DNA from 4 places in the Bacillus coreaensis genome. Region 3 is predicted to be linked to each of the others. Evidence: riboswitches for the same ligand, from Rfam matches in the RefSeq annotation. Region 3 holds a riboswitch; each other region holds the start of a gene.
What was found. Region 3 has a riboswitch for cobalamin ahead of ACQ5H4_RS06735 ((2Fe-2S) ferredoxin domain-containing protein). Riboswitches for the same ligand answer to the same signal wherever they lie in the genome.
Positions count from the first base shown of each region.

Region 1: it holds a riboswitch for cobalamin, as region 3 does, so the genes downstream of both, ACQ5H4_RS16915 (ribonucleoside-diphosphate reductase subunit alpha) here and ACQ5H4_RS06735 ((2Fe-2S) ferredoxin domain-containing protein) in region 3, are expected to answer to the same signal.
Region 2: it holds a riboswitch for cobalamin, as region 3 does, so the genes downstream of both, ACQ5H4_RS19895 (ABC transporter substrate-binding protein) here and ACQ5H4_RS06735 ((2Fe-2S) ferredoxin domain-containing protein) in region 3, are expected to answer to the same signal.
Region 4: it holds a riboswitch for cobalamin, as region 3 does, so the genes downstream of both, cbiB (adenosylcobinamide-phosphate synthase CbiB) here and ACQ5H4_RS06735 ((2Fe-2S) ferredoxin domain-containing protein) in region 3, are expected to answer to the same signal.

Region 1 covers NZ_JBOCCY010000012.1:37,839-40,967, reverse strand. Annotated here, with positions in the region: gene ACQ5H4_RS16920 (DHA2 family efflux MFS transporter permease subunit) at 1-393, shown strand, start outside; cobalamin riboswitch at 841-1,037, shown strand; gene ACQ5H4_RS16915 (ribonucleoside-diphosphate reductase subunit alpha) at 1,177-3,129, shown strand, end outside.
Region 2 covers NZ_JBOCCY010000018.1:48,720-51,848, reverse strand. Annotated here, with positions in the region: gene ACQ5H4_RS19900 (FecCD family ABC transporter permease) at 1-282, opposite strand, end outside; gene ACQ5H4_RS19895 (ABC transporter substrate-binding protein) at 245-1,216, opposite strand; cobalamin riboswitch at 1,361-1,548, opposite strand; gene ACQ5H4_RS19890 (glycerol-3-phosphate acyltransferase) at 1,795-2,352, shown strand; gene ACQ5H4_RS19885 (aminotransferase class V-fold PLP-dependent enzyme) at 2,564-3,129, shown strand, end outside.
Region 3 covers NZ_JBOCCY010000003.1:140,816-143,944, forward strand. Annotated here, with positions in the region: gene ACQ5H4_RS06730 (multidrug effflux MFS transporter) at 1-876, shown strand, start outside; cobalamin riboswitch at 1,040-1,232, shown strand; cobalamin riboswitch at 1,372-1,558, shown strand; gene ACQ5H4_RS06735 ((2Fe-2S) ferredoxin domain-containing protein) at 1,671-2,054, shown strand; gene ACQ5H4_RS06740 (HoxN/HupN/NixA family nickel/cobalt transporter) at 2,058-2,771, shown strand; gene cobJ (precorrin-3B C(17)-methyltransferase) at 2,772-3,129, shown strand, end outside.
Region 4 covers NZ_JBOCCY010000006.1:30,342-33,470, forward strand. Annotated here, with positions in the region: gene ilvD (dihydroxy-acid dehydratase) at 1-675, opposite strand, end outside; cobalamin riboswitch at 950-1,136, shown strand; gene cbiB (adenosylcobinamide-phosphate synthase CbiB) at 1,339-2,304, shown strand; gene cobD (threonine-phosphate decarboxylase CobD) at 2,279-3,129, shown strand, end outside.

The sequences.
Region 1 (3,129 bases), on a different contig from region 3:
CAACTTCCGACGCGTTTCTATCCACATGGTACGGCAATGAACAATACGTTAAACCAAGTGGCTGGGGCAATCGGAACCGCATTACTAGTTACGGTTATGTCCAATCGTACAGAAACACACGCCAAAGAATTGGCTGACGAAGCGATGAAGACGGCTGCAAGTCAAGGAGCAGGAGCCGCACAGCCAACTGCTGAAATGATCGCTCAAATGAAAGAGCAGATTATGATGAAGGCGATGCTCGAAGGAATTAATGATGCATTCCTAGTAGCTACAGGGATTTCAATTGTCGCCTTCATCCTCGCATTCTTTATCAAACGCGCCACACAAGCAGAGGATCCAATCGAAGGAAAAGAAGTGTCAAAGGTTGTACCGGCAAAGCTAGCTGAAAATTAATGCTCGTATCTGAAGGGGACCCTCGAAATTGAGGGTCTTTTTTTAAAATAGCAAGTAAAGTGTTAGAATCGCAAATAAATTTTTCGAATCGCAAATAAAATCCCGGAATCGCAAATAAAATCTCAGAATCGCAAATAAATTTTTTAAATCACAAATAAAATCCCAAACTAATCTACTAATCCTCCTAAAAAAATACCAAAATCCATTCAGAAATGCCCTTTCATCCCTTAGTTTCCACTCCATTTATTGCAAAAAGAATCGAAACAGTGCCGAAAAAAACAATCTCTTCAAATCCATTCCGAGATTCCGCCTGCCCCTAAAGTCAACAACAATATTTTACCAAATCCAAGATTTTATACTTGCGTATCTACTAAACTACCGTTACTATTAAGTTTGTATTAAATCTAGATATGGATATACATAAGTGAAAACTCAACTATATATTGTGTTGTTGCCTTAAGATAAGATGCCGTACGGCTTAATAGGGAATCTGGTGAAAGACCAGAACTGCCCCCGCAACTGTAAATGCTGACAAAATGAACAAGCCACTGTGAAGATTGCTTACGAGATGTAGGTGCCTAATGGGAAGGGTTCAAAGTAGAGTGAAGCATAAGTCAGGAGACCTATCTTACTTAAGATGTTTCAACTTCTTCGGGGATTTGGGAAGATGAAACGATGGCGACAGAAGACAAAAAGTATTTTTGCCTGTTTGTCTTTTGCTGAAATCGTTTCATCCGCTCAAGGAACCACTTGAGCGGATTTTTATTTTCAGGAGGGACGATCATGACAGTAGTAGATGTACATGAAGATTATAAATCGGTGTTAAGAGCGATTGAAGAGTGTTCTTCAACTTATCAATTAGACGCCACTGAGATGACAAAAATGGTAAATGAATTAGAGGCAGCAAAAAAAGAAGTGAGCCAACAAGCTTTATTTTATTCTTTAAATAAAATCGCGATGGACCAGCCAGATTGGACATTTGTTGCCGCGCGCATATACTTAACCGAATTATACAAACAAGCTTCGCAAAATCGAAACTACGATTCATCACATACATATGGGAACTTTTACGATTTGCTAGAAACGTTAACAGAGAAAGGGATCTACTCTCCTAAACTGCTGCAAATGTATACAGAGGGAGAAATTAAAGAATTAGCGGACACAATCAGTCCTGAACGAGATAAGCTTTTCAACTATATTGGTCTGTTTTTATTTGCTGATCGTTACCTTGCAAGAGATCATGATAGAAATGTATATGAGTTACCGCAAGAAAGATTCATGGTTATTGCGATGACCATCATGATGAATGAATCTAAAGGCAAAAGACTAGAGTTAGTAAAAGAAGCCTACTGGGCCCTTAGTCATTTATATATGACGGTAGCCACACCAACATTATCAAATGCAGGCAAGAACTTTGGTCAGCTGTCCTCTTGTTTTATCGACACAGTCGATGATTCGCTTGACGGCATTTATTTGAACAATTGGGATATCGCTCGCTTAAGTAAAGAAGGCGGTGGCATCGGGATTTATTACGGAAAGGTTCGCGCGCTAGGTTCCGATATCAAGAGGTTTAAAGGAATGTCCTCTGGAGTCGTACCTTGGATCCGCTTGATTAATGATACAGCCGTAAGTGTTGATCAATTAGGTCAAAGACAAGGGGCGGTTGCCATTTACTTAGATATATTCCATAAAGACGTAATGAATGGCTTTCTTGAACTAAAGACCAATAATGGGGATGAGAGAAGAAAGGCTCATGACATTTTCACAGGAGTTACCATCCCTGATTTATTTATGGAAAAACTTCAAGAGAAAGATGAAAACGGCAGAAGTATTGGAGAATGGCATACATTCTGTCCGCACCAAGTGAAGCAGCTGATGGGCTGGAAGGATGAGAGTGGGAACCCGCTTGGGCTTGAAGATTTTTATGATGAAAAAGATCGAAAGTATTTTACAGAAAAATACGAAGAAGCTGTGAATCAGCCACTCTTACCAAGAAAAACCTACCGTGCGATGGATATTATGGCCCGAATAATGGTGGCTCAGCTAGAAACAGGTACACCTTACATGTTCTATCGAGATGAGGTGAATCGTCAAAATCCAAACAAGCGTGCAGAAGGACGAACATCTATCTACTGCAGTAATTTATGTACAGAAATCGCCCAAAACATGTCGAGTACAACGATTGTAAAAGAATACAAGGACGAAGATGGCAATCTAGTAATCGTGAGAAAGCCCGGAGAATTTGTTGTATGTAATCTCTCATCGATCAACCTGGCAAAGGCTTATGGTGCTAATGAGCTGGAACGATTAATAGCGATTCAAGTGCGGATGCTAGACAATGTTATTGATCTGAATACCATTCCAGTTGGACAAGCCGAGTTAACGAATCAAAAATATCGAGCGGTCGGCTTAGGGACGTTCGGGTGGCATCATCTGTTGGCCTTACAATCGATCCATTGGGAATCAGAAGAAGCGGTCCAGTTTGCTGATGAACTATACGAAAATATTGCTTATTACACGATTCGAGCATCTATGGAGCTTGCCAAAGAAAAAGGTGCCTTCAGTCAATTTGAGACGTCTGAATGGGCTACAGGAAGATATTTCGAGCGGAGAAATTACACGTCCGACCGTTGGAGTGAGTTAAAAGAACAAGTAAAGGCAAACGGTATTCGTAATGGCTGGCTGATGGCGATTGCTCCAAATTCGTCGACTGCAAAAATTGGTGGCTCAACTGAC
Region 2 (3,129 bases), on a different contig from region 3:
GGCAGCTCCAGCAATAGCTAGAGCCGCTCCAACAAGTCCTGCTAAGATGACTCTTGGCAGGCGAATATTCGAAACAATGTTGACATGCATTTGGTCAATTCCATCTAGTGAAACAAACGGAAAAAGTTGTGCAAGTAATATTTGAATCGTACTTAAAACTGGAACTTTCACGGTTCCTAGTGAGATGCCTAGTACTATAGCCAGTAGGAGAAACGAGGCTCCCATTAAGTAGGCTGCTATTCGATTAGTTATTAAATACTTCCGGATATACGGCTTTTGCAAGTTCCTCTACCCCTTCAACGACCCTTGGACCTGGTCTGTTAACAAGATCTGGATTAACATCAACCACCTGCTTATTTTTGATCGCACTCACATCCGCCCAACCTTCTCTTGCCATGAGCTGACCTACAGGGTCTTCAATGTAATTATAAGTAGCAATAATGACATCAGGATTACGTTCAAGGATAGATTCTTGGTCAATGCTTGGCCAGCCCTCAAGATCTCCCGTCGCATTTTCTGCATTTATGGTTTGTAGCATGACATCCATGAATGTGTTTTTACCAACTGAATAGATATCTGGAGCTGGAGATATCTCAATATATACCTTTTTCTTTTCTGTCACTGTTGCTGCCTTTTCCTTAATTTCTTCAATCTTGGCTTTCATGTCAGCAGTTAACGCTTCTGCTTCTTCTGTTGTTCCTGTCAGTTGACCGATGATACCAATTGTATCGTAGACATCTTCAAAATTAACGGCATCATTTACGATGAAAACCGTGATACCTGCATCCCTCATTTGCTGAAAACCAGCTTCAGAAGAGGCTGCTGAAGATTCGTGTGCTAACACTAAATCTGGATTAAGTGCAATAACTTTTTCAATATCTACATTGAAATCGCCTACTTTTTCGACTTCTGCTGTTTCTTCTGGGTACGTATCATTTGTTGTAAGCCCGACAACTTTATCTCCTAGGCCCAATTCGTAAATAATTTCTGTGTTACTAGGTATTAGAGAAATGATTGATGTTGGTTCTTCCTCTATTACTACTTCATTGTCTAACGCATCTTTGATTGTAACTGGAAAGGCTGCTTTTTCCGTTTGTTCCGTTTGACCTTCTGTGTTTTGGTTTTCTTCTGTGTTTTCAGTTGTGCTCCCACAACCAGCAAGAATTCCTAGTGATAGTACGAGTAATGCAAATAGTGCGTAAAATTTTTGACGCATGTTCTTTCCCCCTGTGATATGTACAAAATAAAAAGCATCTTCCTACAGAGGCAGGAAGATGCTGGTATGATAGACGTTATACATTAAATGGAAGCCCATAAAATAGGTAGAGGTCTGCCACACCACTCCTATCCTCGTAGGAAATTCGGTGCATAGCAATAGGCGAGTCTCCTGGCTTATGGTCATTGCTTGCTGCAACCTTCCCATACGTTCACGTACAGTGGTATTACTTGCAGCTTGCTCCCATTTACAGTGGCGGGACCGCGTTGGAATTTCACCAACTTCCTTTTTAAGTCTTCAGTTATGAAGACACCTACTACTAGTCGAATTATGAAATTTTCTGCTACGTCTGATTATACACCAACAAAACCCCAAAAACGCAACCCCTTTTTAACAAAAAGGTGTCAGACACCCTTCGTGGACAAAATGGCCAAAATGTCCACGGAGGGTGTCTGTCACCGCTCGTGGACACTTAGGGTTGTTTTGTCCGTCTGGGGTGGACAGTAACTTCTTATTGTGAAGAGGTTTTGCTTAGCATAATATGGAATATATACAACAGAGCGCGGAGGTCATGTTCTATGGTAGTAGTGGTTTATTTCTTCGTTTCCTACTTTATTGGATGCATCATGTTTGGATACATTATTGGAAGACTGTTTGGAAAGATTGATATTCGGGAGGTAGGTAGTGGAAACGTAGGTGCTCGTAATATCGGGAGAAGTTTAAATAAGACGGCCTTTGTCGCTACCTTTTTAGGAGACGCGTCTAAAGGAGCGGCAGTTATCCTTCTTGGCAGAATGCTAGGCTTTTCAGAGGAGATTCAATTAGTTGGATTCCTATTGGTGCTTATAGGACATATTTGGCCCATCACCCTTTCCTTTAAGGGAGGAAAAGGGATCTCTAGTTTTCTCGGAGGAATCATTGCTTTTGAACCGACCGTAACCATTGTCATTCTCGTAAGCTTCGGCCTCACATATCCCTTGTTCCGCAGTTTTACTATATCTGGTCTACTAAGCCTATGCATCCTTCCGATCTATTTCTTTATTGAAACTTATACATACACATCCGTCGGAATAATCGTACTCACAATAATCACGATTCTTTTTGCTCATCGAACAAATATAAAGGCTCTTTTCTAAAACATTGTTGCTATATACACACTTTTTCAGAATTAAACTATATGTTTCAGCAGCCAATCAGGATTTTATCCTCCTTAGAAAAGATCTACTCTCCAAATAGACCAATAAACTCAGCGTTATGCGGGGAAAAATCCGGCTTCTGGGATTTTTCCAAAACAACAAACTTTACGAAAACAGCCAATATAAAAGAAAGAGTATAGGGGGAAACCAAATGGGCTTGCTTTTTAAGATTGCAAGAAGCGAAGAAGAAATGGAGCAAATTCACAAACTAAATTATCGTACCTTTGTCGAAGAGATCCCACAACATCCAAAGTCTGATACAGAGAGAAGAGTTGACCCTTTTCACGCTGAAAATACGTACCTTATTTGCTTAAAGAATAAACAACTCATTGGAATGATTGCGGTTCGAGACAAGCGGCCTTTTTCCATTGATAAAAAGATTGGTCCTGTAGAAGATCATCTTCCTTTTCAAGCACATCTATTGTGCGAAATTCGCCTCCTCGCGGTTGATGCAAAGAATCGTAACGGTAGAGTGTTTCTAGGACTTTCGCAATTATTAGCCAACTACTGTATTAAACAAGGATACGACGCAGCTGTTATTTCAGGAACCACCAGACAAACAAAGCTGTATACACAACTTGGTTTTACTGTATTTCACGATCCAGTCGGAACAGAAGATGCACAATTCCATCCTATGTATATCACTAGAGACACCTTTGAAAAACAAGTCTCTTCACGCATCGGGATATCTTCGAGCCGGTTTATACCCGGACCCAC
Region 3 (3,129 bases):
TCTAGAGCCGTCGTTCGGGATAAGTTTAACGGTAGAGAATTAACGAAGTTTTTTGCGTTATTAACATTAGTAAGTAATCTAGGTCCTATTATCGCTCCTGTTGCAGGTGGCGCAATTCTAGCCTTTACAAATTGGACGGGAGTGTTTGTCGTTTTAAGTGTTGTCGGTCTAGTTTTATTTTTCACGGTCATTTCCAAGCTGGAAGAATCACTACCAGCGGAGAAGCGTGTACCAAGTAATATTGGGCAAACATTTAGAAACTTTGGAACTTTATTAAAAGATCGTCAGTTTACGGGATATGCCTTCACACAAGGATTTATTGTTGCTGGGATCTTTGCTTATGTATCTGGTACACCGTTTGTTTATCAAAATATTTATGGTGTTTCACCTCAAGTATTTAGTTTATTATTCGGATTGAACGGAATTGGCTTGATTCTTGGAAGCCAGGCAGTAGGGAAGTTCGTAGACGTGGTATCGGAAAAGACATTTTTAGTCATAGGTCTGACCATTTCAAATGTATCAGGTGCCATTCTTCTTGTGTCGTTATTACTAAAGGCTCCATTAATTATGGTTGTTATTCCTATCTTCTTCCTCGTTGCATCGATCGGGATTATTGGAACCACATCGTTTTCTCTTGCTATGGAGTCACAAGGCCATATTGCTGGTAGTGCATCGGCCTTATTAGGATTATTACCATTTATCCTAGGCTCTATCTCTTCACCACTTGTAGGGATTGCAGGTGAGAATTCTGCCATACCGATGGGCTCCATTATCTTTGGTGCTAGCTTTTTAGCTTTTCTATCATATTTTCTTTTGGTACGAAAGGCTTCCGTTGTTAAACCATCTATCGAAGAACCTAGTAAAATCTCAGTATAATATATAGACGCTATCCAAATAGGGTAGTGTCTTTTCTTTTTTAAACATCTAATGGTGGTCATTCATGTAAAATTGGTTAGACTAGTAAATCTGTCATGTTTGTGATATTAGTAGTTGAAAAATAAGAACGTTTCATCTAATATAGAATCTAGCTTAATTGAATAGTTTTCCAGAAAGTTAAGATGCCAAGATGGCTTAATAGGGAATCTGGTGAAAATCCAGAGCTGTACCCGCAACTGTATGTGTGGACAAAATAAGAAATCCACTGTGTGCATACGTGATTCGTATGGATATGGGAAGGTCTTAAAGTAGGAAGAAGCACAAGTCAGGAAACCTGTCTTACTTTTAAACGTTTCAGTTTCTCCGGGAATAGAGAAGGTGTTTCGATGGTGAGAATAGACTCTGTTATTCTATTTGTCTTTTCGTGCTTTCGTTTCATCCGCTCATTCCCTTTGAGCGGATTTTTTTATGGAAATCATTCATTGGGTTGATAACTTCATAGTTTACTTGATAGGTGCAAAAGAAAAACTTTTGCTTAAAAGGGAAGCACGGTGAAAAGCCGTCGCGGTACCCGCCACTGTATTGGGGAGCTTTGTTACAAATGGTCACTGAGTAAAATCGGGAAGACGTAACAAAAGCAAGGAACCAGAGCCAGGAGACCTGCCTATAAAGTGTGTCACATACCTACGGGACTATAGGTAGATGTGTAGAAAGATCTACATTCCGTATGTTCTTATGCACCTCTATTTGTAGGGGTGCTTTTTTATTACAAAAAATGTAAGGAAATGGAAAACATGACAACATGGAATTTAAAGGGGACAAAGCATCACATCTTGATTTGCAATGGAAGTAGTTGCATGAGAAAAGGGGGAGAAGAAGTAACGCAAGCGATTCGTGATGAAATTAAGCAGTTGGAGTTGGACGACAAGATTCATACAACAAGAACGAGATGCAATGGAAGATGCAAGGATGCTTGTGTCACCATCGTTTATCCAGAAGGCATCTGGTATAAGGCACTTACAGAGGACACGGGACGAGAAATCGTACGGAGTCATCTCGCTCAAGGAAAGATACTAGAAGAATCTGTTATTTATACATACGACCAGGAAGGCTTCGTAGCACCTGAAAACTCAGATAGTATTGAGGGAATTTCGAAAAAAGTGAAAGAAGAGGTATGACTTATGGAATTGATCATGTTTGCTCTGCTTGCTGTGTTTATTGGCATGAGGCATGGAATCGACGGAGATCATGTAGCAGCGATTGCCGATATGGTTGGAAGTGAGCAGCGAAAGAAGAAACAGCTTACTCTTGGTGTGATGTATGCCATTGGACACGGCATGATTGTGATGGTTATTGGAGTGTTATTTATTTATATTGGTTTACAACTTCCAGATGCAACGAAGCAAGTACTAGAAATGCTCGTTAGCTTCACCCTTATTTTGCTTGGAATGTTTATTATTTGGTCCATTTTTAAACAAAAGAAAGAATACGAGTATAAAAGTCGACTCAGAATTGTTGTTGAGTTTTTCCATAACATCGCTACTAAGGTGAAATCGGGAACAAAAACCAATCAACTTTCACCTACGAAACTAGGTGGCATTGGTGCGTTTATTATTGGCATTCTTCACGGCATTGGTGTGGAAAGTCCGACTCAGATCGCGATAATTTCTAATGCAATGGGGCTTGATAATATAACCGTTGCCCTTATTCAACTGACTCTATTTGTTATTGGTCTACTCATCGCTACAATCGGAATTACGTTTTGTCTTTCATGGGGATTTATGAAAGCTAGAGTGAAAGACAAGTTGTTTATACTATTAGGTTCGGTAACAGGAGCCTATAGCTTAGTACTCGGAATTTTTATGATGGTGGAATTAGTGAAAGGAGGAGCGTAATTGAAAGGAAAGCTATTAGTCATTGGGTTTGGCCCAGGAAGCGAGGAGCATATAACGGACCGAGCAAAAAAAGCTCTTCAAGAAAGCGATATGATTATCGGTTACAAAACGTATGTGGAACTGATTGAAGGGTTACTCGAAGGACAAGAAATCATCAGCACTGGAATGACAGAAGAAGTAAGTCGAGCACAAGAGGCAGTGAGACAAGCAGAGCTCGGGAAAAAAGTGGCCGTGATCTCTAGTGGAGATGCGGGTGTTTACGGAATGGCTGGCCTTGTGTACGAAGTGTTGGTGGAAAAAGAATGGAAAAGGGACACAGGTGTTGAGGTTGAAGTAATCCCAGGAATCTCTGCTATCA
Region 4 (3,129 bases), on a different contig from region 3:
CGCTACAGCTAAAATTGTTCCATTACCAGGAAGAGCCAATCCAAGCGCTTCTGCTAAACAGTTCATCGAGTTTGCTGTAAACATACCAGAACAAGATCCACATGTTGGACAGCCGAACTGTTCTAATTCTAATAGTCCCTTGTCATCAAGTTTTCCAGCTTGGTATGCACCAACACCTTCAAATACAGAAGAAAGTGAGATCTTTTTACCATCGCTAGTTACTCCCGCCTTCATTGGTCCACCACTTACGAAAACAGTAGGGATATTTAAGCGAAGTGATGCCATCAACATACCTGGTGTGATTTTGTCACAGTTTGGAATACAAACCATTCCGTCAAACCAGTGTGCTGCCACAACTGTTTCCACTGAATCCGCAATAATCTCACGGCTTGGAAGTGAGTAGCGCATGCCGATATGACCCATCGCAATTCCATCATCCACACCAATTGTGTTCATTTCGAATGGAACTCCACCCGCTTCTCGAATGGCATCTTTTACAATTTTTCCAAACTCTTGTAAGTGCACATGTCCTGGTACAATATCAATGTATGAATTGACTACCGCGATAAACGGCTTACCAAAATCCTCTTCTTTTACCCCAGCCGCACGCAATAGGCTTCGGTGTGGTGCACGATCAAATCCCTTTTTTATCATATTACTTCTTAATTCTGCCATTCTAAATTCCTCCCAATCTATCAAAAACACAATGATGTTAATGTTTTAAATTATTAAAAAATTTTAACAAATAGAAGGAGAATTGTAAAGAAAGATGACAAAACAATCATTTGGTAGATTTTATAAGTTACCCTCTTTCGTACTATTTTGGTGCTTTTTAATATTCTTATAGTGATAGTAGGAAGGCGTTTCCAATTTGTCACAATGAAAAAATTATTGTCAGTGATTGCCTTGTCATTCCCTTTTTACAAGATTAGTATTAAGATAAGAAAAGTATATATGAGCAAGAATAGGCGTACTTCTTTTTTAGAAGTCTAGGGAAGTTGGTGAAAGTCCAACGCGGTCCCGCCACTGTATATGGGAGCATACTGTAAAAACCACTGTGCAATAAAGAAATGCATGGGAAGGTACAGAAAGCAATGACCATGAGCCAGGAAACCTGACTATCTCTTGACACCGTGTACCTACGAGGATAGGTGGTGTGGTCGGTTTCTTACATAACGAAGAAACTTATTCCAACATCTCCATTTCTATGTGGAGATGTTTTTTTTATGCAAAAGTGGGCCAGTTTCATCCTCCGCAAGCTGGTGTTGCTACGCAACTAAGGCTTTCTTCGGGTGGAAACTGTCCAACTTGTTAAATATTTATGAAGGAGGGTTTATCATGTTTCTTCAACATTTATTCGCAATGACGATTGCTTATTTTATTGATTTACTTCTCGGTGATCCCATCGATTGGCCACATCCGGTGAAGTGGATCGGAACACTGATTTATAAGCTCGAGAAAAAGTGGAATAAAGGGACGCGGAAAAAATGGAACGGACTCGCTATGGTAGTTACGCTTCTCTTGCTCGTCGTGGGGATTACGATCCTAATTACGATGTTAGCTTATCAAGTTCATTTCATGGTCGGAATTATGGTTGAAGCGGTGATTATTTGGACGACGATTGCACAAAAAAGCTTAAAGGAAGCAGCGATGACGGTGTATGGTCCGTTAAAAAAGGGAGATCTAGTGGAAGCTCGTCACAAGCTATCGTATATCGTTGGTCGTGACACGGATCAACTTGATGAACAGGGTGTGGTTCGCGCGACAATTGAAACGGTCGCAGAAAACACAAGTGATGGAGTAACAGCTCCCTTGTTTTGGGCGTTACTCGGTGGTGCCCCGCTCGCGATGCTGTACCGTGCGGTCAATACTTGCGATTCGATGGTAGGTTATAGAAATGATCAATACATGGAGTTTGGCTGGGCGTCAGCGAAGCTTGATGATTGGTTAAATTTGATTCCAAGTCGCCTAACCTCCATTTGTATGCTCTTTAGCAATAAGCCTGTCCGATCCTCGGTAAAAGAGTCAGCAAAAATCATTCTTCGTGATGCCAAAAAACATCCGAGCCCAAACAGTGGATGGGGAGAAGCAGCTGTGGCTGCAATACTTGGGATTCAGCTCGGAGGAATCAATTATTACAAGGGCATTCGCTCCGATCGAGCCAAAATGGGAGAACCTTATTTTCCTGTTACTGGAGAGCATATTTTACAAACCAATGGTATTTTAACTCGAACAGTACTCACATTTTTACTTTTATTATGGATTGGAGGGATGATCGTTGAAGTGGCCTATGCACGGATCTAATCCACAATTTTTATATAAAGCACTTCATCTTGACATGCCTGAATCAGTGATTGATTTTAGTGCCAATATTAACCCGCTCGGTCCACCAGCCATAGTAAAAGACAGGTGGAATGAGCTGTACTCGCTTGTATCTGGTTATCCCGATCCGACGGCAGAAAGGCTCACAGGTTTGCTTGCAAAGAAAGAAAGCGTAAGAAAAGAGCAAATCTTAGTGGGGAACGGAGGGGCGGAGCTTATTTCTTTGGTCGGACGACTGCTCTCTGGTAAAAAAGCGCTTATCGTCCAACCAGCCTTTTCTGAATACGAAGAAGCATGCCGAGTGAATCAATGTGAAGTACGCTATCACTTGATGGATGTAGACAGCTGGGAATTACGTTTAGATGAATTACTAGTGAACTTACGTGAAGTAGACGCTGTATTTCTGTGCAATCCAAACAATCCAACGGGAATGTTTTTTCCGAAACTAACGATTGAGCTTCTTGCCCATGAATGTTCCAAATTCGGAACCTTGCTCATCGTTGACGAGGCCTTTTATGACTTTATAGAAGGGTACGAATCAACCGTTTCCTGTCTCCAACATGGCGGAAATATGATCATTCTTCGTTCGATGACAAAAATGTTCAGCATTCCAGGAATCCGCCTGGGATACTTAATAGCCGATGAAGCCCTGCTAGCAAAAATTAGGAAAATCAAACCACATTGGAGTGTAAATGCGGTAGCTATGAAGGTGGGGGAATGGTGTTTGTCAGAAAGTGACTATGTAGAACAAACCATTCATTTGATAAAACAGGAGCGGGAGAAGCTACAGTGTTTTTATCGTGAACA